DNA from 3 places in the Pantoea sp. RCC30.1 genome. Region 2 is predicted to be linked to each of the others. Evidence: predicted binding sites of a transcription regulator. Region 2 holds the regulator's gene; each other region holds the start of a gene.
The links. The regulator CRP, encoded in region 2, controls carbon source genes, mostly activating them, when cyclic AMP is high. The targets are predictions, from matches to a motif close to ATGTGANNNNNNTCACAT.
Positions count from the first base shown of each region.

Region 1: the regulator CRP is predicted to act here: its motif matches at 3,148-3,165, upstream of AC2LB6_RS10780 (YfcZ/YiiS family protein).
Region 3: the regulator CRP is predicted to act here: its motif matches at 2,633-2,650, upstream of aaeR (HTH-type transcriptional activator AaeR).

Region 1 covers NZ_JBXUHX010000010.1:5,303-10,989, reverse strand. Annotated here, with positions in the region: gene fadJ (fatty acid oxidation complex subunit alpha FadJ) at 1-1,290, opposite strand, end outside; gene fadI (acetyl-CoA C-acyltransferase FadI) at 1,290-2,600, opposite strand; gene AC2LB6_RS10780 (YfcZ/YiiS family protein) at 2,759-3,055, opposite strand; gene fadL (long-chain fatty acid transporter FadL) at 3,414-4,697, shown strand; gene mlaA (phospholipid-binding lipoprotein MlaA) at 4,784-5,548, opposite strand.
Region 2 covers NZ_JBXUHX010000004.1:199,768-205,454, forward strand. Annotated here, with positions in the region: gene argD (bifunctional acetylornithine/succinyldiaminopimelate transaminase) at 1-173, shown strand, start outside; gene AC2LB6_RS06110 (YccS/YhfK family putative transporter) at 175-2,250, opposite strand; gene crp (cAMP-activated global transcriptional regulator CRP) at 2,308-2,940, opposite strand; gene AC2LB6_RS06120 (OsmC family protein) at 3,244-3,648, shown strand; gene AC2LB6_RS06125 (phosphoribulokinase) at 3,914-4,783, opposite strand; gene AC2LB6_RS06130 (YheU family protein) at 4,845-5,063, opposite strand; gene AC2LB6_RS06135 (hydrolase) at 5,068-5,687, opposite strand, start outside.
Region 3 covers NZ_JBXUHX010000032.1:11,904-17,590, reverse strand. Annotated here, with positions in the region: gene yhdP (AsmA2 domain-containing protein YhdP) at 1-154, shown strand, start outside; gene tldD (metalloprotease TldD) at 219-1,664, shown strand; gene aaeR (HTH-type transcriptional activator AaeR) at 1,698-2,615, opposite strand; gene aaeX (p-hydroxybenzoic acid efflux pump operon protein AaeX) at 2,848-3,051, shown strand; gene aaeA (p-hydroxybenzoic acid efflux pump subunit AaeA) at 3,059-3,991, shown strand; gene aaeB (p-hydroxybenzoic acid efflux pump subunit AaeB) at 4,001-5,687, shown strand, end outside.

The DNA.
Region 1 (5,687 bases), on a different contig from region 2:
TTCCTCAATCGGCAATGAAGAGGTGTTCGAGGCAAACAGCGTGTGCGGCTGACAGTGTGCTTCCACTTCGCTGACCATCTGCTGCTTCAGCGCTAAATCTTCGAATACGGCTTCAATCACCACATCGCGCTGTGAGAAGCCCTGATAATCAGTGCCGCCCGTGATACGTGCCATCTGCTGCTGCCGCTGTGCCGGAGTCAGCTGACGTCGTTTGACCTTTTTGCTCAGCAGTTCCCAGCTGCTTTTCAGCGCATGGTTTACCCCTTCCAGGCTGATATCTTTGATGCGCACCGGCAAGCCCGCGTTGATTGCGGTGACGCTGGCGATGCCGCCGCCCATCAGGCCACCGCCGAGAATAGCGACGCTCTTTATTGTGGCAGGTTCAGCTTCACCGCCCCGCTCCTTTTTCATGGCCGTGGTAGCAAAAAAGATCCCGCGCAGCGCAACGGATTCTGGCGTCATCGCCAGTTCACCAAAGGTACGCGCTTCAGCGTCATGTCCGGCCCGGCTGCCCTGCTCCAGTCCGATGCGCACCACTTCAATAATGCGATTTGCTGCCGGATAGTTACCCTGGGTTTTGGCTGCTGTCTGGCGGGTCGCCAGCGCAAACAGTGCCTGACGGCCCACCGGACCGTGTAGCAGACGGTCACTCAGCGGCAGCGTTCGTCCACTGAACTTGCCCTTCTTCACCCGCGCGATAGCCGTCTCCAGCAGAATCGCCTGCGGCACCGCGTCATCGACCACACCCAGCTTACGTGCCTGTTTAGCCCGCAGCGTTTTGCCGGTCAGAATCAGCGGCAGCGCCTGCTGCACACCAATTAAGCGTGGCAGCCGCTGAGTGCCACCGGAGCCTGGCAATAAACCAAGTTGCACTTCTGGCAAGCCAAGACGGGTTTTATCATCCAGCGAGCAGATACGCGCATCGCAGGCCAGCGCCAGCTCCAGTCCGCCGCCGAGGCAGGCACCGTGGATGGCTGCGACTACCGGGAAAGGCAGCGCATCGATCACAGCCATCACTTCCTGGCCCTGCTTTGCCAGCGCTTCGGCTTCCTGCGCACTTTTACAGCGATCGATCATGCTGATATCCGCGCCCGCGATAAAGTTGTCCGCTTTGCCAGAGATCAACACCAGGCCCGCCAGCTGCGGATCGCGCCGCGCCTCCGCAATAATCGAGGTGATCTGCCCGGCAAACTCCGCTTTCAGGGTGTTCATCTTCTCGCCAGGGACATCGATCGTGATGATGCCGACGTGATCCAGTCGCATCTTCAGATGAAACGCATTCTGCTCCATTATTCGGCCTCCAGAACCATTGCCGCACCCAGACCACCTGCCGCACAGGCGGTGACCAGTCCTAACCCGCCGCCCCGGCGACGTAATTCATTCAGCGTCTGAGTGATCATGCGCGCGCCCGTGGCGGCAAAAGGATGACCATAGGCGATCGATCCCCCCAGCACGTTAAAACGCTCTTCGTTAACTTCGCCCAGCGCATGCGGACGATTCAGCACCTCACGGGCAAAGCGCTCGTCGCGAAACATGTGCAGATTGCTCAGCGTCTGGGCAGCAAACGCTTCATGCATATCGATTAGCGTCAGATCGGTCAGGGTTATGCCAGCGCGATCCAGTGCCAGTGGTGAAGCGTACGCCGGGCCCAGCAGCATATCCTGCTGCACACCAATGGCGGTAAAGGCGTAGCTGCGCAGATAGCCCAGCGGCCTGATGCCCAGTTCACGGGCGCGGCCTTCGCGCATCAGAATCACGGCGGCCGCGCCATCGGTGAGTGGTGTGCTGTTGGCCGCGGTGACGCTGCCGTGCTGGCGATCAAATGCCGGACGTAGTCGGGCGTAATCCTCCGCTTTGGCGTTCATACGCACGTTATTGTCCTGATCGATGGCACTTTTCCACGGCGGCACAAAGGCTGCCATCACTTCCTGATTGAGTACACCGGATTGCCAGGCTCTGGCGGCATGCTGATGGGAGCGCAGCGCCAGCGCATCCTGTGCCTCACGGGTGATACCATGACTCTTGGCCATCTGTTCGGCTGTGTCGCCCATACGCAGGCCGGTTGAATACTCCGCTACCGCAGGCGGCACCGGCAGCAGATCGCGCGGACGCAGGCGTCGCAGGATTTGCAGTTTTTGCCCGAAGCTGCGGGCTTTGTTGAGATCCACCAGCGCGCGGGCCAGCGTCTTGCTGACGCCGATTGGCAGCACCGAGGAGGAGTCTGCGCCTCCGGCAATGCCCGCAGAAATAGTGCCCGCCATCAGACTTTCTGCCACATTCGCTACCGCCTGGAAACTGGTGGCGCAGGCATGGCTGACACTGTAGGCGTCGGTATTCACACTCAGCCCGCTGCTCAACACAATTTCACGCGCAATGTTCGGCGCTTCCGGCATCTGCACGACCTGACCAAAGACCAATTGTTCGATCACCTCAGCTGGCAGTTCACTGCGCGCCATTAATTCGCTGACCACCATGCGTCCTAACTCAATGGCCGGAATGCCATGGAAGCCGGTCGCCTGGCGCAAAAAAGGGGTGCGTAACCCGTGGGTTATTGCGATGCGTTCACCATCACGCGTCAGCAGCGGCTGCGCTTTGCTCATTGTTCTCACCTGTGGCTGGGACTGTGGCATCATTGCCTGAAGAGGTCTGACCTGATCAGTGTTAACCACAAGCGGGTGAGCCGCCAATATCGGAAAGGAAAAAGTGCGAAGGGAAACACGAAAATGAAAAACGCCGCATTGACGCGGCGCTTTGGGACTTAACGCAAACCGAGCTGAAAAATCATGGTTTCAGCCTGGCAGCTGAAAGTGAAATCGATATCCAGCTGCACACCCTGGTTCACGTCGCTGAAGCGCGATTCAATCACACAGGGTTCAGATTCAACCTGACGGGCCCGTTCGGTCAGTTGTGCTAATTTCGCTTCCGCATCGGCACGCTGAGCAAACCATTCTGACCAGCTGGCGGTGCAATCGGTGTTATCCATTACCGTGCCGACATCCACACAACAACAGGCTGCGGTTTCAGTCGCACTGCATTTTTTAATGGCATCAGTCATTTCATTCTCCAGACCAGCAATTGCATAGGTTGAGCGATTTTATGGACGAAATCTTACCTGCTCGCTGAAAGATGCGCCACGCACCTGTTGCTAAGTGACGAATATCACAATAAAAATTGATCCAGAACAAACTGGAATCGGTATGCTGTGCAGAATCAGGGCAGTTTTGTTATGCAGATCGAATTTTAAGCGATCAAATCTGAAATATTTTAAAAACAATATTGCAACATGCACACAGGTCGGACCTATACTCTCCGCACTGGTCTGATATGTGCGCTTTACATCAGTCCCTACAATCCGCCGTCCTTTGTTACGCGACGTTCTAGCGTTAAATAATAATTCACATGAGGTTGTGGTCATGAACCATAAAAACCTGTTTGCAAAGTCAGCCGTGGCGGCTGCAGTGGCGCTTGTCTCTTCCCACGTTTACGCTGCTGGGTTTCAGTTAAATGAATTCTCTACGATTGGTTTAGGTCGCGCATATTCAGGCGAAGGGGCAATGGGTGATACCGCGGCGTCAGCCAGTCGTAACCCGGCGACAATGGCGTTAATGGATCGTCCGGAATTTTCTATTGGGGCCGTCTATATTGCGCCGGATGTGAATATCAGTGGTCGCAGTCCCAGCGGCCGCAGCCTGGATGCCAATAATATTGCTCCTAATCAGTGGGTCCCCAATATTCATTATGTCCAGCCCATCAACGATCAGTGGTGGATTGGCGCATCTGCAACCTCAAACTACGGCTTAGCAACAGAGTTTAATAATGGCTACACCGCAGGCGGTTACGGCGGTAAAACTGACCTGATGACCGGTAATTTTAATCTCAGCACCGCCTATCGCTTAAATGAACATTTTAGTGTGGGTGTTGGTTTTGATGCCGTTTATGCCAAAGCTAAATTTGAACGCTATGCCGGTGAATCAGGCGCCAGGCTGGGCGTTCCGGCTGATACGCAGGTTGCCCATCTGAAAGGCGATGAGTGGGGCTACGGCTGGAATGCCGGTATCCTGTATGAAGTGGATGAAAATAACCGCTTCGGCTTTACCTATCGTTCGGAAGTGAAAGTTGATTTTGATGGCGATTACAAAAGTAATCTCTCCTCCCGGCTTAATGCGGTGAATAACCCGCAAGTGTCAGGTGTCCCTTTTGGCACCAACGGCACCACCGTTCCAGGCGCGTTAACCCTGAATCTGCCAGAGATGTGGGAAGTGTCAGGCTGGCATAAAGTGGCACCGCAGTGGGCGGTTCACTACAGCATGGCTTACACCAGCTGGAGTCAGTTCCAGGAGCTGAAAGCCACTGGCTCTAACGGTCAGACGCTGTTCTATAAAGATGAAAGCTTCCACGATGCGTACCGCATTGCGCTGGGCACGACCTATTCCTACGACAAGAACTGGACGTTCCGTACCGGCATTGCGTTTGATGATAGCCCGGTTCCGGCTGATAAGCGTTCTATCTCTATTCCGGACCAGGATCGTTTATGGCTGAGTGCCGGTACATCTTATGCCTTTAACGATGATGCCTCGGTTGATTTAGGCATCTCTTATATGCACGGACAGAAAGTGACGGTGAAAGAAGGTCCTTATACCTTTACCTCTGAAGGTAAGGCCTGGCTCTACGGCGCGAACTTTAACTACAAGTTCTGACTGGCGGGCGGGATCAAAAAGGGCGACTCTGGTGAGTCGCCCTTTTTCGTGACCGTGGGCAGCGAGCTGGCTCAGAGAGCATGCACTTACTGCGCGTCGATATCTTTCAGGTCATCCTGAATCGCGGCTGCGTTAGGATTGTCTTCCGGCTTGAGTTTACCGCCACGTGCCAGGAAGTCGTGACGCTGGAAGTAGGCGTTACGGATAAAGGCATACGGATCGCTCTGCTGTTTCAGGATCGCATCTGAATCCAGCAGCTGCGCGCGGGTCTCGATCCCTTCAAGCGTCCACTTACCGATCGACATCGGCCAGGTCAGCCAGCCGAGGATCGGATAAAGCGTATCGACGTAGTCGCCGCCATCCTGACGCACCGTGAAGCTACCGTAAGCAGGCAGTTCAACGTAGGGGCCGTAGCCGACACCATAGTGACCCAGCGTGGTACCGAAACGGTGCGGCTCTTCACGCGCCAGTTCCGGGTTCGCTTTACCAGCAACGTCAATGAAACCGCCCAGGCCCAGCACGCTGTTCAGGAAGAAACGGGTGAAGTGAATACCCGCGTCACGCCCGTTACCGACCAGGATGGCGTTGACCATGCTGGCCGGCTCTTCCAGGTTGCCAAGGAAATTGCTCAGGCCGGTACGTGCCGGGACCGGCACATAATCGCGCCAGGCGACAGCGACCGGACGCAATACATACGGATCCAGCACGTTGTAGTTAAAGTTAAACATCGTGCGGTTAAAGCCTTCGAAGGGATCGCTGCGCTGAGCAGGATCGCTATTCGCCGGCTTTGAACTGGCACAACCTACCAGAAGGACGCTGGCTACAGCCAGGCTGGTCAGGCGATAATTCATTCCAATCTCCCTGTGCGGATGAAAAAGGTCTACCCATCGTTCAGGTCAAAGCCCGGTGTCGAATCGGCTTACCCGATGAGCATAGCTGAGTTTGTGCCAGAGGCAGCAGGCAATGGCACGCATCGTTATTAACGTTATC
Region 2 (5,687 bases):
ATGCCGGCAGGTCGCGCGACATTCTGAATGCCGCCGCCGCTGAAGGCGTGATGGTGCTGGTAGCCGGAACCGACGTGATGCGTTTTGCCCCGTCACTGATTATCGAACCGGCCGACATTGAAGAGGGCATGAGCCGCTTCGCCACCGCCGTCGGCAAAGTGCTTAACGGCTAGCTTAGTTTTTACGTAAGCGTCTGATTAGCCAGCGGCCATGTTGTGGTCGCTGGTTCCACGCCAGCGATGAAATGGTGTACATCACGCTCAGATGATCGAGAATGCGTCGTACATGTTGCTCCACCACCGTGATCGGTCCCTCGCTGATATTCTCCAGGTCATCCAGCAAATTCACCTGTGAGCTTTCACCATCATATTCCAGCCGCTGCTGACATCGCTGCAGCGCGATTTCACAGGATTGCAGATAGCGTTCAGCCAATGCGGTCGTCAGCATGGTGTGCTCACGCGCCAGAATCGTTATCGCATTGATATGCTCGACAATAAACTGGCTGTGCGTGACCCAGAGCCGCATATCACTCAGGTAGCGGGAGTTGAACGCGGGTTCCTGCATCGCCTGATTTAGTGAGTTAAACAGCGCATTATGCGCCTGATTAACCTTCACGCGCTGATAAGCCAGTTTCTCCGATGACTGTTCGTCGCCCAGTAACAGCCGCAGCGCATCCTGATAGGTTTCCAGCGCGTCATGGGCATTCTGCCGCAATAAGCCGCTCTGCCACTGCGGCCACAGCCACAGCATCCCGCCAAAGGCAATCAGACAGCCCATCAGCGTATCCATCAGTCGCGGCAGCAGGAACTGCGCGCCGTTCAGCGACAGCAATTGCAGCGAGTAAACCGCCGTGACCGTAAATCCAATCATCGACCAGCCATAGAACTGGCGGGTAAAGCGATAGCTGATAAAGGTTATCGCCAGCATGATCAGCAGCACTACCGACTCCGGCACCGCCATGCGCAGCGTCGCGGCCGCGATGACCAGACCAGCAAAGGTGCCCAGCGCCCTATGCTGGATGCGGACACGGGTGGCGCTGTAGCCGTTCTGGCTGACGAACATAATGGTCATCAGGATCCAGTAGGGTTTGGGGATGTTGAAGAATAGCGCCAGCGCGCTGCCCAGCATCAGCATTACCGCAAAGCGACCGGCAGTGCGCAGTGCCGACGAGCGAAACGAGAGATAACTGCGCAGCGCCGGTAACAGCGGCAGACGACGCTGGCGATCCGCCATCAGATCGCGTTGATACAGCGGTTTCTGGGTGCGCAGGACACGCGCAATGCGGTTGAAGTGGTAAAGGCAGAAGTTACCCACCGGATTGTCGGGATGCTGATGGGCGATCTTCTCCAGCGCACCGAGCTGTTTATCCATCGCAAAGCGATCGGGGAGCTGGTGATAAAGGATGTTATCCGCCAGCACCCGCAGCCGGGCAGAGATGGTTTTGGCGTTCCAGCGGATCACCGCTTCGGCATGGCTCTGTTCGACCAGCTTCTGCACCTCTTCCGGCCGATGCAGGCTGACGGAGATATGCTCCTGCAGATCCAACGCCACCTGAAAGGCGCGCGTCAGCCTCTTATGGCTGTGATCGCGGCTTGCCGACAACATGTGCATCTGCTGATAGCAGGTGTTGATCAGATCGACCACTTTCTGCTGACGAGCCAGCAGCGGCGGCAGCGCCTTTTCCGGATCGGTGAGCTGCGTGAGCAGGGTATATTTGGCGTCGCAGTAGTTAGCCAGCTCACGATAGATCAGGCTGAGGCTCTCGCGCATCGGCTGCTCTTTCCACAGCCAGAACCAGAACCAGTTGAACAGCCCATACCAGAGCGTACCGCCGATATAGAGCAGCGGGGTGACATAGATGGGCATGCGGCCAATCAGGCTGAGGGTGAAGATGGCGGCGATAAGGGTGCCGGGCAGCAGGCGGCCATGCAGCGGGCTGATTTCACCGGTGACGCCCAGCAGCAGAGGCATAGCGAAGAGGATCAGCGGCAGTGGAATCGCATGCAGGGTAAGCCACTGAATCAGAAAGCTGCCGAGGGCAAACAGGCTGCCGCCAACAATCAGGCGTTTGAAGAAGCGTTTGTGTGGGGTATCCAGACCGGCGATGTTGCAGCAGGCGGGCACTAACGAGAACAGCAGACCTTTTTGCAGGTCGCCAGCTAGCCAGCCCAGCGCTACCGGCAGACAGAGCACCAGCGTTTGCCGCAAAGCGTAGTTAACTTCAGGATGGTAAATGATTCGACGCCACATCGGCCCAACACAAACAATAACGGCGTGATGTTGCCATCACGCCGTGGGTGACAGGAATTAGCGGGTGCCGTAAACGACGATGGTTTTGCCGTGTGCGGAGATCAGATTCTGATCTTCCAGCATCTTCAAAATACGGCCCACGGTTTCGCGTGAACAACCAACAATCTGGCCAATTTCCTGACGAGTGATTTTAATTTGCATACCGTCGGGATGCGTCATGGCATCTGGCTGCTTCGCCAGGTTGAGCAGGGTCTGTGCAATGCGTCCGGTTACGTCGAGGAAAGCGAGGTTACCCACTTTTTCAGACGTGACCTGCAGGCGACTCGCCATCTGCGCTGAGAGTCGCATCAGGATGTCGGGGTTAACCTGGATCAGCTGACGGAATTTCTTGTAGGAAATCTCCGCCACTTCGCACGCGCTTTTCGCACGTACCCAGGCGCTGCGCTCCTGGCCTTCTTCGAAGAGGCCAAGCTCACCAATAAAATCGCCCTGATTCAGGTAGGAAAGAATCATCTCTTTGCCTTCTTCATCTTTAATCAGAACCGCGACGGAACCTTTCACGATGTAGTAAAGCGTTTCTGCTTTTTCACCTTGGTGAATCAGCGTACTTTTGGATGGATACTTGTGAATATGGCAATGGGACAGGAACCATTCGAGTGTAGGGTCTGTTTGCGGTTTGCCGAGAACCATTCGCTATTATCCTCTGTTGTAATCGTGCCCAAAATACAGGGGGCAGTTTTCCCTGTCAGGCGGTGAAAGCTTCAAGCGTTTCCATTTCAGGAAATTATTCGGGCCGCATCAGGCGCAGTGCGCATCATTCTTCCCGGCTTCGCCATCGGGTGACGAAAAATATTTTCAGCACTGTTTGTAGCACAGCTTTTGCCGACTGTCTTCTGTTGTCTCGCTTCAGCTAAGAGTGGATTTCTCTGGATTGCTGTTTACCAGGCGAAAGCGTACTCTTGCGAGAAAACTGCGTATTCCGGAGCAAAAATCATGCAGGCAAGAGTGAAATGGGTAGAAGGGCTGACATTCCTCGGAGAATCCTCATCCGGCCACCAGATACTGATGGATGGCAATTCGGGTGATAAAGCGCCCAGCCCAATGGAGATGGTGCTGATGGCGGCTGGCGGATGCAGCGCGATTGATGTGGTATCAATTCTGCAAAAAGGCCGCAACGATGTGGCTGATTGTGAAGTAAAACTGACCTCAGAACGTCGTGAAGAGGCGCCGCGAATCTTTACGCACATCAACCTGCATTTTATCGTGAGTGGTAAAGCGCTCCAGGATAAAGCGGTCTCACGCGCGGTGGATCTTTCTGCTGAAAAATATTGCTCTGTGGCCATTATGCTGGGTAAAGGTGTGACGATTACGCATAGCTATGAAGTGATTGAGCTTTAGTAGCCGCAAGGGTCATTGCCGACCTGCTAACTTCACTTCCAGTATCTGATGCAGGTTGCTTTAAGACTGTGCCTGCGCAGGAAACCGGGTCAGATCGGAAAGTCGTTTAAGCCAATCCCTGGCCGCTCGGCCCGCGCCTTCCCTGGCGCGGGACGCTTTCCTCTTCTGGCCCGGTTCCCTGCGTGTTAAGCTTTTTCGCTGCTGTCAGATTCATCCTGCATTGGCATTGGCATTGGCATTAGTCTGGAAAGGCCCTTTTGACCTCTTACTCTATCCGTTTACCTTCCATCAGCCGCTTCACCAGAGGCCCCATGATCAACTCCATCGCCAGCCCCATTTTGCCGCCCGGCACGACCAGCGTATTGATATGCGAGATAAACGAACCCTGAAGCATCGCCAGAAGGTAGGGGAGGTCGATATCGTCCAGCGCCTGAAAGTGAATCACCACAAAGCTCTCATCCAGTGAAGGAATAGCGCGGGCAGCGAAGGGGTTTGAGGTATCGACGGTCGGGACGCGCTGAAAGTTGAGGTGAGTGCGTGAGAACTGCGGCGTGATGAAGTTGATGTAATCCTCCATCGAGCGCACCACGGAATCCATTACCGCTTCACGTGAATGACCGCGCTCGCCAGTGTCGCGCACCAGCTTCTGAATCCACTCCAGGTTAACAATCGGTACCACGCCCACCAGCAGATCGACCTGTTCGGCCACGTTGTGCTGCGCCGTCACCACGCCGCCGTGCAGTCCTTCATAGAAGAGAATGTCGGTGTTCTGCGGCAGCGGCTGCCAGGGCGTAAAGGTGCCGGGCACCTGATTCCACGGCACTGCTTCATCGTAGGTGTGCAGATATTTACGCGACTGGCCCTGTCCGCTTTGACCATACTCTTTAAAGCTCTGTTCCAGCAGGCCAAAGTCATTGGCTTCCGGCCCGAAATAGCTGACATGACGTCCTAAATCGCGCGCCTTACGAATCGCCATATCCATTTCAGGGCGGGTAAAGCGGTGAAAGCTGTCACCTTCCAGCTCGGCCGCATGAAGATCGAGCTGCTGAAAGATTTTGCGAAACGCGAGGCTGGTGGTGGTGGTTCCTGCGCCGCTGGAACCGGTCACCGCGATAATGGGATGACGTGCAGACATAGAAAAGCTCCCTGTGAGGTCGGGCGATGAGCATTGTTATCATGAAATGGTGCCGGGTGCATCAGCCACGAAATTCTTTGCGTGGCATGATATTGACCGATTCATGCAGTTCCGACCACACCAGCACCACTTCGCCGGTTTCCAGCTGGCGTCGTACATCAGCCACCTTGTCCAGCAGGCTGCGTTCCTGTTCGCCATAGTCCGTGCCTTCGCGCAGCACAAAGGTTTCAATCAGATTTTCAAGGGTCTCAGGTGAGACCTGTTGCCAGGGAATAATCACGAGATCAGTTATCCAGAAAAGGGGTGAGCCACTGCGGGATGCGCTGTTCCAGCCACATTTCAGGCTGGCGTAACGTGCCGCCGACAAAACCTACGTGGCCGCCGTGGGGTGTCAGTTGATAAGTAATAGTGGCAGATAATTGGCTGCTGTGCGGAATGACCTCATCACTCATGAAGGGATCGTCTTTGGCGTGAATGATCAGCAGCGGTTTCTCTGCGTGCTTCAGCCAGGGCATGGCGCTGGCACGATGATAGTAATCGGCTGCATCGACAAAGCCGTGGGCGCGGGCAGTAATCGCATCATCAAAATCGCGGAGTCGTCGCAGCGCTTTCAGTTGCGCCAGATTGACCGGCAGCGTGTCCGGCCAGGCGTGCAGTTTGCGGCGGGCATTTTTCTTGAGCTGCGCCAGCAAATAGTATTGATAGAAACGTGAGAAGCCGCGTTCCAGTTTCACGCTGCACGGTTCCAGCAGCAGCGGGGCGGAGACAATCACGGCTGCATCCACCTCAGCGGCTGCGCCCTGCTGGCCCAGCAGGCAGCCCAGCATGTTGCCGCCCAGCGAGAAACCGACGGCAGCGGTGGAAACGTGGCCCCAGCGGGTGCGCAGCCAGTGCAGGAAGAAGC
Region 3 (5,687 bases), on a different contig from region 2:
TCCGGTGATTGGCGCGGCGGTATTTGCCGCCAGTAAAGTTCTGGGACCTCTGTGGAACAAGATATCGCTGCTGCGTTATCACATCAGTGGCCCGCTGGATAAACCGGAAATCAATGAAGTGCTGCGTAAACCGCGTGAAACAGACAACAAGTGAATTTGACGCCGTACCGGAATTACCGCAGGCTATGATTATCTGAGCACATAATGAGTGAGAAACGATGACTCTGAACCTGGTAAGTGAGCAGTTACTGACTGCTAACGGCATTAATCAGCAGGACCTATTTTCCCTGTTAGGGCAGCTTTCAGAACGTCGTCTGGATTATGCCGATCTCTATTTTCAGTCCAGCTTTCACGAATCCTGGGTACTGGAAGACAAAATCATTAAAGATGGCTCATACCATATCGATCAGGGTGTAGGCGTGCGCGCGGTCAGTGGTGAGAAAACCGGCTTCGCCTATGCAGACCAGATCACATTGAATGCGCTGCGTCTCTCTTCTGAAGCAGCGCGCAGCATCGTCCGCGAGCAGGGAAATGGCAAGGCACATACCCTTTCTGCCGTGATGAACCGTTCGCTCTATTCGGCGGTCGATCCGCTGAGCAGCCTGACGCGTGAAGATAAAATTGCCCTGCTGCATCGCGTTGATAAAGTCGCCCGTGCGGCTGACCCGCGTGTACAGGAAGTGAATGCCAGCCTGACCGGCGTTTATGAGCAGGTGCTGGTTGCCGCCACTGACGGCACGCTGGCGGCAGACGTTCGTCCGCTGGTTCGCCTCTCTATCAGCGTTCAGGTTGAAGATCAGGGCAAGCGTGAACGCGGCGCAAGCGGCGGCGGTGCACGTACCGGTTATGCATTCTTCCTTGAAGATGAAAATGGCGAAGTGCGCGCTGACGCCTGGGCGCGTGAAGCAGTGCGTATGGCGCTGGTTAATCTCTCTGCCGTGGCGGCACCTGCTGGCGCATTGCCGGTGGTGCTGGGCGCGGGCTGGCCTGGCGTACTGCTGCATGAAGCGGTGGGACACGGTCTGGAAGGTGACTTCAACCGCCGTGGCACCTCGGTGTTCAGCGGTAAAATCGGTCAGCAGGTTGCGTCTGAACTCTGTACCGTGGTGGATGACGGCACCCTTGAAGGGCTGCGCGGTTCACTGGCGGTGGATGATGAAGGTGTTCCCGGTCAGTACAATATGCTAATTGAGAATGGTGTGCTGAAAGGCTACATGCAGGACAAGCTGAACGCGCGCCTGATGGGCGTCAGCCCGACCGGTAACGGACGTCGTGAATCCTATGCGCATCTGCCGATGCCGCGCATGACTAACACCTATATGCTGGCAGGCAAATCATCGCCGCAGGATATAATTGAAAGCGTTGAGTACGGCATCTATGCGCCGAACTTTGGTGGCGGTCAGGTGGATATCACCTCCGGCAAATTTGTCTTCTCAACCTCAGAGGCTTATCTGATTGAGAACGGCAAAATCACCAAACCGGTTAAAGGCGCCACGCTGATTGGCTCCGGCATTGAAGCAATGCAGCAGATCTCAATGGTGGGTAATGACCTGGCGCTGGATAAAGGCGTGGGCGTCTGCGGTAAAGAGGGCCAGAGTCTGCCGGTCGGTGTCGGTCAGCCTACCCTGAAGCTGGACAAACTGACCATCGGCGGCACCGCCTGATGTGACACCAACAACCCGCCGCCTGGCGGGTTGTTAGCTTTTACGGTGCTGCTGATACTGCTCGGCCACCTGTTCAAAATAGCCGGTCAGATAATCGATACAGACCTGCACCTTGAGCGGCAACTTATCCTTCTCGGTATAGAGCGCATAGACCGGACGCGGATCGGATTGATATTGCGGAAAAAGAATATCGATCTCGCCAGCGGTGATCTCATCAATTACCCACATCATCGGCACATAGGCGATACCATTGCCCGACTTCAGCCAGCGGATCAACGTCAGCGAATCATTGGTCACGAAACGTCCCTGCGGTGCCAGGCGGGTCACCAAGCCTTCCGGCGCAATCAGCTCGAAATTATTGTCGGGCCGAACGCTATATTCCAGCCAGGAAAAATTATCAATGTCACCCGGCTTCTCCGGCGTGCCGTGCTGCGCCAGATAGCTTTTTGCGGCGCATACCACCATCGGCATCGCGCCAAGACGACGCGAAAAGAGGCTGGAGTCTTTTAATGCACCCACCCGAATCACCAGATCCAGACCATCCGCAATCAGATCCGGAGCCGGAACGCCGGTGACCAGATTCACACTCAGTCCCGGATATTCCCGCAGCATATCGCTGGTCATGCCGGCCAATACGTTCTGTGCCATGGTCGAGGAGCTGCCAATTCGCAGTACACCAATCGGCGTATTGTTAAACGCGTACAGCTGCTCATGCACCTGCGTCGCTTCCGCCAGCATACGACGGCAGCCCTGATAATAGATTTTACCCGCTTCGGTCAGCCCGATACTGCGGGTACTGCGATTCAGCAGCTTAACCTGCAATGCATCTTCCAGTTTCGCGACGATCTGGCTAATCGATGAGACGCTCAGATGAAGCTGACGCGCCGCAGCGGTAAACGAGCCCAGTTCAACTACTCTGGCAAAGACAGACATGCCTTTCAGTCGTTCCATTGTTTACTCTGACTTAAAAGTGATTTAGATCACATTCTGTAGAAAACTTATAGTCAGGCGCGTTATTATAAGCGCGCCGGGGTATTTCCCGGTGATTCTTCATTGCCTGATACTCTTCGATGATACGCTATTATTAAGCCAGCTGCGGTTCGGATAGCGCTGCCAGAGGATTTTCCTGCAACATCTGAAAAGGCAACGAAGTATCCCGGCAAGGTCGAACTAAGGATTTGTGATGAGTGTGCTTCCGGTATTTGTCATGTTTGGGCTCTCTTTTCCGCCCGTTTTCATTGAACTTATTATTTCACTGATGCTGTTCTGGTTAGTGAAACGTGTGCTGACGCCGAGCGGTATCTACGATCTTGTCTGGCATCCGGCACTTTTTAATACAGCGCTTTACTGCTGTGTGTTTTACCTTGTCTCCCGTTTATTAGTCTGAGGTTGAAGTGAAAGCACTCATAAGAAAAATCGCGCGCTACGCGATCACTATCCTGCTGGTCATCATCGCCGTGGTAATCATCTTCCGCGCCTGGGTGTTCTATACCGAATCACCCTGGACGCGTGATGCGCGTTTCGCTGCTGACGTGGTGGCGATTTCGCCTGACGTTACCGGCCTGATTACCGAGGTTCCGGTACACGACAACCAGCTGGTGAAGAAGGGCGATACGCTGTTTGTGGTTGACCGGCCTCGCTATCAGAAAGCGCTCGATCAGGCACAGGCGGATGTTGAATATTACCAGGCGCTGGTGAGTGAGAAACGTCGCGAAGCCGGACGCCGTAATCAGCTTGGTACCTCAGCGATGTCCCGCGAGGCGATCGAGCAATCCAACAACGATCTGCAAACCAGTGAGCATCAGCTGGCAAAATCGGTGGCGACACGCGATCTGGCCGCGATCGACCTTGAGCGCACCACGGTGAAAGCGCCTTCCGACGGCTGGGTCACTAACCTCAATGTTTACCAGGGCGAGTTTATTACCCGTGGTTCTGTGGCGGTGGCGCTGGTGCAGCAGCACTCTTTCTATGTGCTGGCTTACCTGGAAGAGACCAAACTGCACGGCGTGGAGAAGGGCTTCCGTGCGGAAGTGACCCCACTCGGCAGCAACATTGTGTTGCGTGGCACCGTTGACAGCGTGGCGGCGGGTGTGACCAACAGCAGCAGCTCAGTCGACAACAAAGGGATGGCAACGGTAGATTCCAACCTGGAATGGGTTCGTCTGGCGCAGCGTGTGCCGGTCCGCATCCGGCTTGATCAGCAGCCCGGCAATCGCTTCCCGGCGGGAACCACGGCAACGGTGGTCATTACAGGTCAGGCCGATCGTCAGCCTGAGCATGTTTCACCGATGATGCGACTGTTTAATCGCCTGCGTGAGTTTGGTTAAGAGGGCGATATGATTCAGTTCCTGCGGTTCCCGGTAAAGCTCACCTTTGCGCTGGTGTTAGCGCTGATGGTCGGCTTTCATCTCAACCTTGAAACGCCACGCTGGGCGGTGATGACTGCCGGGATCGTGGCGGGCGGTACCGCGTTTGCAGCAGGTGGCGATCCCTATTCAGGGGCGCTGCGCTATCGCGGTGTTTTGCGTATTATCGGGACATTTATCGGCTGTATCGCCGCGCTGACTATCATGATTGCCACCGTTCGTGCGCCTGTCGTGATGCTGCTGCTGTGCTGCATCTGGGCAGGACTCTGCGTCTGGCTCTCTTCGCTGATCAAAGTAGAAAACTCCTACGCGCTGGGACTGGCAGGTTACACCGCGCTAATTATTGTGGTGACGGCCAATGCCAGCGGTGGTCTGACTCTGGTGCCACAATATGCGGTAGAACGCTGCAGTGAAATCGTACTCGGTATTCTGTGCGCCATTCTGGCCGACATGATCTTCTCACCCCGTTCGATTAAAAAAGTGATCGACGCGGAAGTCGATTCACTGCTGGTGGCCCACTATCATCTGCTGCAGCTCTGTGTCGCTCATGGCGACAAAGAAGAGGTCGATAAAGCCTGGAGCGCCCTGGTACGCCGCACCACAGCACTGAACAGCATGCGCAGCCAGCTGATGATGGAATCGTCACGCTGGAAGAACAGCAACCGCCGTTTGCAGATGCTCAATACCCTGTCGCTGACGCTGATTACGCAGGCTGCCGAAACCTTTCTGATCCAGAATTCCCGTCCTGATTACATTCCGCCCCAGTATCGGTTGATGGTTGAAAAGCCAGCCTCGACCATTGAAGAGGTGCATAAGCGGATGAAGGTGATGCGGCGGGTGATTGGTGCCACTGGCAAAACAACGCCGGTCACGCTGGCCAGCTGGGTTGGCACCGCTACTGAATATCTGGTGTTGCTCAAAGGGATCAAAAGCAACAGCCGAATCACCTCGCTGGAAGAGGAGATTCTGCAGCGTGAAGTAGTGATTCAGGCGCGTTCCGCTGAAACCCATCATGCGATGATCAACGGAATCCGTACCTTTGTTGCGACCGCACTGGGTTCACTGTTCTGGCTCTATACCGGCTGGACTTCAGGCAGCGGCTGCATGGTCATGCTGGCTGTCATCACCGCGCTGGCGATGCGTATGCCCAACCCGCTGATGATGGCGAAGGATTTTCTCTACGGCATGACCGTTGCGGTTCCGTTGGGCGCACTCTACTTTATGTATGTTCTCCCCGGCACGCAGCAGAGCGCACTGCTGCTCTGTATCGCAATCGGCCTGCTGGGTTTTATCGGTGGGATCTTTATTCAGCGGCGTCAGCTCGGCACGCTCGGGGCGTTAATTGGCACGCTCAACGTGCTGGTTCTCGATAACCCGATGCAGTTCCGTTTTAACGTCTTTCTCGACAACGTGCTTGGCCAGGTTATCGGCTGCTTTGTGGCGATGATGGTCATCCTGCTGATTCGTGATAAATCAAAGGCGCGCACCGGTCGCAAACTGCTGAACCGCTTTATGTATGCAGCCGTCTCGGCCATGACTACCAATCAGGCGCGTCGGCGTGAAAACCATCTGCCAGCGCTCTATCAGCAACTGTTTCTGCTCCTGAATCTGTTCCCAGGCGACATCAATAAATATCGCATCGCCCTGACGCTGATCA